One region of the Idiomarina sp. 017G genome, then DNA from elsewhere that is predicted to be linked to it. Evidence: predicted binding sites of a transcription regulator. Region 1 holds the regulator's gene; the other holds the start of a gene.
What was found. The regulator LexA, encoded in region 1, represses DNA repair genes until DNA is damaged. The targets are predictions, from matches to a motif close to TACTGTATNNNNATACAGTA.

Region 1 (3,423 bases):
CGCCAGCCGCGATATGCGGCGGTACAAGGCCTTCTTTATAAATAACGTAGCTGAGCAGCAAGTAGTCCATATGGCTGCGGTGACAAGGCACATAGATAACTTCGTGCCCTTGTTGCGCCAGTCGTCTAATTGTATCCCCGCCTTTTACATGAATGCCGTTATAAATCCGGTTCCACATCCAGGTCATAAAACGATCTAACACCCGGATAAGTGTTGAATTATAGTTAGCGGCTATTTCATCGATATAAGATAAAGCGCGCTTGCGGGCGGCTTCTTCACTAATCTTTTTGCCTCTGACTTCATCCGATACGGCCTTTTTTAACGCCGGCGTATTAATGAGTGCTGACATCAGCTCTTTGCGCTGACTCAGTTTAGGGCCGGCAACGGCATGGCGCATACGTACGAAATGAACACGCGCTACCCGCGCTAATTTGTGCGCAATACGCATATCAGTGCCGTGGTCACGCGCCATAGTGCCCAGACTCACCGAACGAGAGAAACGCAGCAACACTTGTCGACCAGAAAAAATTACCAGCCAGAATTTACGCCAATGGCCCGGGTTATCTAAGTCACCGGTCATGGTGTTACCGGCATGCGCCTCTTCTCCTGCCTGGCGGCCCCAGAATACGCCCGCAGGTATCAGTTGCACATCCAGCTCCGGCTGGTCTTTATGCAGGGTTAATAACTGGTGAAATTCGGATACCGTTTGATCAGATACCTCGTTCGCCAGCTCTTCCAGGTACATGATTCGGTTATAGGTTTTACCATTAACCTCAAGAGGGTCGACAGGGTCTGGCAAACCGCGCTTCTGCGCCGCCCGCTGCAAAATGGATAGATCCGCTTTAGAGGTTGAACGCATTACATAGACAATTGGCTTGCCAACAGTTGCTGAATGCTCTTCTTCAGTACCATCCCAAATTTCCTGAAAGCGCGTTAACCAGCGTAACGGGTATTTAAAAATTGGGAAAAAGCGGCTTATTCCTTTCATATAGAGACCTCTGTTTTAAACAGAAATACAGGATACCAACTTCGTGTAAAAATGTCGTTCAAGAAATTACTTGCGAAATCAATTTACCTGTATATACTCACAGTATCACTGTACAAATAAACAGGTACATTATGCGCCCGTTAACACCAAGACAATCTGAAATTCTTGAGCTTATTAAGGATAATCTGCACGCAACCGGTATGCCGCCGACTCGTGCCGAAATTGCTCATAAGCTGGGTTTTCGCTCTGCCAACTCCGCAGAGGAGCACCTGAAAGCGCTGGCCCGTAAAGGCGTTATTGAAATACTACCCGGCATGTCTCGCGGCATTCGCCTTGTCGGCGATGACTACGATATCGCCGATGGTCTGCCGTTAATAGGCCAGGTTGCAGCGGGCGAACCTTTATTGGCTGAACAACATGTTGAAGGTCATTACAAAATTGACGAATCACTGTTTCATCCTGCCGCCAGTTTCTTACTAAAAGTAAACGGTATGAGCATGAGAGACATTGGAATTTTAGACGGTGACTTACTGGCTGTACATAAAACCGAACAAGCACGTAACGGACAAATAGTCGTTGCACGAGTTGAAGACGAAGTCACTGTAAAGCGTTTTGAACAGCGCGGAAAAACTATTTTGCTTCACCCCGAAAATAACGATTTCTCGACCATTACTGTCAATCTTGCAGAGCAAGTTTTTGCCATTGAAGGGCTTGCGGTGGGTGTGATCAGAAACGGAGCGACCTTATGAAAACTCAATATCAGCAAAAATTACATCATCCGGGTCTGTGGACTGCTGAAACGTCAGTATCACCCTTCCCTATGGATGCGAAAAGTAATCCGGATTCATTTGATGTTGATACCCTTTCTCCAGTTATACAGCGGGCTTTACAGCAAAAACCCAGCCAGTGGATAACGGTTATTGGCGGCGACAAAAACGTCATTCAACAGCTTATCGCTTGTGGCGTTGCTGAGTCTCAAATTCGCTGGTTACGCAGCCACTCAGTTGAGCGCTGTGAATGGGCGCTGGAGCAAGCTCTACTCGCTGGTACCAGCAGTATGGTTATCGGTTATCTTGATTCTGTTTCCAGTCGCACCTGGCAGCGTGCGAAAATGGCCAGTAAATTAAGCGAAACACAGTATTTTCTGTTTGATAAAAACACACTGACATCCCACCTGCACTAACCCCACCTTTGTTAGTGTGTTTTCTTCCCCAAGGCTGCTTTTGCAGCCTTTTTTTAACAGATCCGCTTATTTTTTGTTCGTTCGTGTGATTTGATCTGGATCTTTCGTTGTAAATTCGTTAATAAATGCAGTACCCGAATATAAAAATAATATAACAACGATAACTACAACAAAGAGTCAGTAGAGAAAGCGATTTCTGGGGAGAAGCTGTACCTTTTTCTGCTTACCTCTTTGTTCTTCTAATTCAGGCTAGCAAAACTTGCTTTGCTGTCTCATTGAAGAATAAGAGGAGAAGCCACGTGAAAATGAAGCCTTTGTGGGCACTATTGGCGCTAACGAGTCTACCGGCTGCTGCTCAGTCGCGTCTCAATATGACCCAAGGTGTCACTGAAGTGAGTAACCGGGTTTACGATCTCCACATGACGATCTTCTACATCTGCTGTGTGATTGGCGTGATTGTATTTGGTCTCATGTTTATTTCGATGATCCGACACCGGAAGTCGAAGAACCCAACCCCCTCCAATTTCCATGAAAACGTCAAAGTAGAAATAGCCTGGACTATAGTGCCGCTGCTGATACTTGCAGGTATGGCAGTGCCGGCGACCACGACACTAATTGCCATGGAAGACACTTCAGATGCAGATGTAACGGTGCAAGTCACCGGATCGCAATGGAAATGGCACTACAAATACTTTGAAAATGAGGTCGAATACTTCAGCCGTTTAGCCACTCAGCAAGAACAAATTGATAATCAGTTTGAGAAAGGCGAAAACTACCTGCTGGAAGTGGACCGTCCGTTAGTTATTCCAACCAATAAGAAAGTGCGTTTTCTGGTTACCTCAGATGATGTTATTCACAGCTGGTGGGTTCCTGACTTCGCCATTAAAAAAGACGCGAACCCCGGTTTTATTAATGAAACCTGGACTAGGGTAGATGAGCCCGGAATTTATCGTGGTCAATGTGCCGAGTTGTGTGGCAAAGACCATGGCTTCATGCCCATCGTTGTTATAGCGAAGGAGCCCGCCGAGTACGAAAAATGGATTACCGAGAAAGAAGAAGAGCAACGTAAAGCACGCGAACGTGAACAAGAGTTGCTTGCTATGGAAATGTCAGAAGACGAACTCATGGACCTCGGTGAGAAAGTATACAACAGTACTTGTGCAGCTTGTCACCAGGCTAACGGTCAAGGCGTAAACGGCGTGTTCCCGGCACTTGCTGGTTCAGGCGTTGCGGTAGATCCTGAAGCCATAGA
Region 2 (3,423 bases), on a different contig from region 1:
CTATGTACACCGTATTGGCCGTACAGGTCGTGCAGGAAGTGAAGGTGAAGCGGCGTCTTTAGTCTGTGTTGATGAGCATAAATTGCTGCGCGATATAGAAAAGCTAACTAAAAATGAGATACCCAGGGAAGTTATTCCGGGTTTTGAACCAGACCCCAGCATAAAGCCGGAGCCGATTCAGAAGCCTCGTACGGGGCGTCCTCAAAACTCTCGTCGTGCGCCTCGCCAGAAGCGCCCGGACACACGACGTTAATTCTACCGCAGACCTGTAGGACCGGACTTTACTTTAAGAAGTCCAGTCCTCCGGTTACCGCAGCAACTTGTGCTTGAATACACTGTTCAGGCTCTGCTTTCGGGCTGTCGGGATACACTTCTGTAGTCGTCGCATACTCTGCTTTGCTAAAGCTAATGCACAAACCCATTTTCGCCGTTGGCAATAAAATAACGCCACGCTGAGCAATATCCTCGCCTATCAGTTTATTTTCGTCGTCGGCATCGGCAATATGAGTGACCTCTTCCACCGAATCTAACACCGCCTTCTGAAACTCAGGATAAGGCTTTTCTGAATTTCCAACCAAATAGAACCCATCCGGAATATTCCAGTTCGTATTCACTTTTCCATCCATCGCCGCTTTGGCCGGACGAAACTCGCTGTTATCCGTATCCGTTGTTTCGTGTAAATCTATGTGGGCCAGAATATCTACGCCTAAGCCAGCAACATAATTCATAATGTGCGCGCATTCCCCGGCAGGAGAATCAGCGACAAAAGAGCGATTAGGATCAATGGCCGCCGGATTCCAACGGTTGATGGTTTCATAGCCCCAGGGACTCAAACATGGCGCTACCACCACATTGAAGTGTGGCTGGTAATCTTTCGCTTTGGTTTCAATAAAGCGCAACGCACCATGGACACCACTGGTTTCATACCCATGTACTCCGCCGGTAACCAAAACCGTTGGCTTCGAGTCATCCCAGTTTTTTGTTCTGACCACAAATAAAGGATAAGTACCGCTGTCGTACGCAAGTTCACCATATTGGTCTACATCGAAATCGCTTTTAAAGGTTTCAATCTTACTAACCACATCATCGAAGTAAGAGCGCTTTTTCGTTTGCTCGGCCAGCCACTGAGCTTTTTCTGTCGCTCCCCATGGGGTGCCCGGTGTTCCGATATGGTAAATCGTTTGTTGCGTCATATTTTAATCCTATTCACTTAAAACAAGGCGGCTATATTAGCAAAGTCTTTGCCGGCACCAAATGAAATACCGGTAACTAAGCCGCTTTGGTCGATTCTTTATCCGCAGGCTTAGACACTTCGGCTTTTTCTGTCGATGTTTTTTCGGTCTTAGGTTTTTTGGGCTTTTTAGCCCCTAATGCAATAAGTACATTTTCACGCTCTTTCGCTAAAAACAGAGCCATATCCTCAAGCTGTTGCTCATCAGTAAACAGTTCGCTACTTTTAATTAATGGGTTCAGGGCTTCTGCCATATCCAGAATTTTATCGTGCGCATCGGCTTCGGCTTTTGAAGTGAAGGTCATTTTCTCGGCTCCGTCGCGAATAACTACATATTGGGTTACTACAGCCATGGTATGGTCCTTTGCTGATGTGTAAATATACTGTTTATTTGTACAGTAAAGTGACATAGATTGCAATAGTTGTAGCATTCGCTAAACTGCGCACTCCGAACAGGCCTTCGTTACGACAGGAAGTAAATCCGCCCTATGCAGTTCTCAAAAATACAAGTTCTACTGGCCATTTTTGCAATGGCAATTGGAAGCTTTGCCATTGGTATTGGTGAGTTTGTCATTATGGGGCTGCTGCCCGACGTCGCTGCAGACTTTAATACCGACACCCGGGAAACAGGCCACTTAATCAGTCTTTATGCGCTTGGTGTGGTTATCGGAGCTCCGCTTATTACCATTTTATTTGCCAGGCTGCCACGCAAACCTATGTTACTTGCACTAATGCTGGCATTTTCTCTGGGCAACTTCGCCAGTGCCTCAGCAGACAATTACACATTACTTCAGGTGTTACGTTTCTTAACTGGCCTGCCTCACGGTGCTTATTTCGGGATTGCCTGTTTGGTTGCGGCCGATATGGTTCGTAAAAATCAACGTGGTATGGCAGTAACTATGGTGATGATGGGACTCACGGTAGCTATCCTGGTCGGAAATCCTTTAGCCACCTGGTTAGGGCAGCTTATTGACTGGCGCACCGTATATCATACCGTGGGAGCTCTAGGCTTACTGGCCTTTGTCATGATTTTCATTGTGGTACCCAAACACCCGAATGAAAAGAAAACTTCTGCCCGTGGAGAGATGCAGGCATTACAAAACCCTCAAGTCTGGCTGACTTTAGCCATAGGGGCCATTGGCTTCGGCGGCATGTTTGCGGTACTGAGCTACATAGCTCCAACACTAATAAACGCCACCGGCTTGGATTCTCACTGGATACCTGTTGCTTTATTTATCTACGGACTGGGATCCTTGGCGGGTAGTTTGGTCGGCGGCTGGGCTGCCGACAGAAATCTGAAATTAACCATTGGCGGTTCTCTGGTATGGTCGGCAATTGTGCTGGCAATTTATCCCTTAACACTGCAGAGTCTCTGGACGGTGATGCCTATGGTGTTATTACTTGGTAGTTCCGCCGCGCTGGTTCCGGCTCTGCAGGTACGTTTAATGGACGTTGCCGGAGAAGCCCAGACTTTAGCAGCATCGTTAAACCACTCCGCTTTTAATGCGGCTAACGCCTTAGGTGCCTGGCTGGGTGGTCTTGCTATTATTTCTCCACTTAGTTGGCAAGGAACCGGCTGGGTTGGGTGCGCGCTATCGCTGGCCGGTCTGCTACTCTTTTGGGTTACTAAAAAGCACAGTCGCAGAACACCCAACATAGTTAGTCTTTAGGCTCGCCTTCTGCATCTAATTCACTAAGCTCCTCATCGGGTTTCGCATAAGACAAACGCGCAGCCCGCTGAGTGCGATGATACCCATCAAGGCCTGAAATTGTCATTGTGCCGAGCGATTCTATATCAATGAAACCATCGCTTTTCACCGCCTCTTCTTTAACTTCAACCCAACGAACTTCCCCAACAATTAATGCAGTGTCGTTATGTTGTATCGGAATAATTTCAACCTGCTGCATACCTATTCTGAGCGAACTTTCGGCCACATACGGCGCATGAAAACCGTCGACAAATTCGGGCGTCAGGCCACAAGCTTCAAACTCTGATGTTTCTCTGGGATACCGTGCTGAGGTCTGATGTGCTTGGCGAAAAAAATTTTCGTTAACTTGATTAATCGTATAAACACCACTCTCTTCAATGTTTTCCCAGGTGTGTCGGGTTACTGACTGAGGGCGCATAACAAACCCTAACAGAGGTGGGTTACTTCCCAGATGAACAACAGAACTTATCATGGCTAAATTAT

Region 2: a site for LexA is predicted at 1,613-1,632, ahead of DEU30_RS04300 (YebG family protein). Genes of this name have one in related genera too.

The regions. Positions count from the first base shown of each region.
Region 1 is NZ_SNWT01000007.1:104,584-108,006, reverse strand. Features, by position in the region: gene plsB (glycerol-3-phosphate 1-O-acyltransferase PlsB) at 1-988, opposite strand, end outside; gene lexA (transcriptional repressor LexA) at 1,120-1,737, shown strand; gene DEU30_RS10090 (SOS-response cell division inhibitor) at 1,734-2,171, shown strand; gene coxB (cytochrome c oxidase subunit II) at 2,477-3,423, shown strand, end outside.
Region 2 is NZ_SNWT01000001.1:883,776-887,198, forward strand. Features, by position in the region: gene DEU30_RS04290 (DEAD/DEAH box helicase) at 1-253, shown strand, start outside; gene DEU30_RS04295 (M14 family metallocarboxypeptidase) at 282-1,193, opposite strand; gene DEU30_RS04300 (YebG family protein) at 1,270-1,584, opposite strand; gene DEU30_RS04305 (MFS transporter) at 1,720-2,901, shown strand; gene DEU30_RS04310 (flavin reductase family protein) at 2,891-3,423, opposite strand, start outside.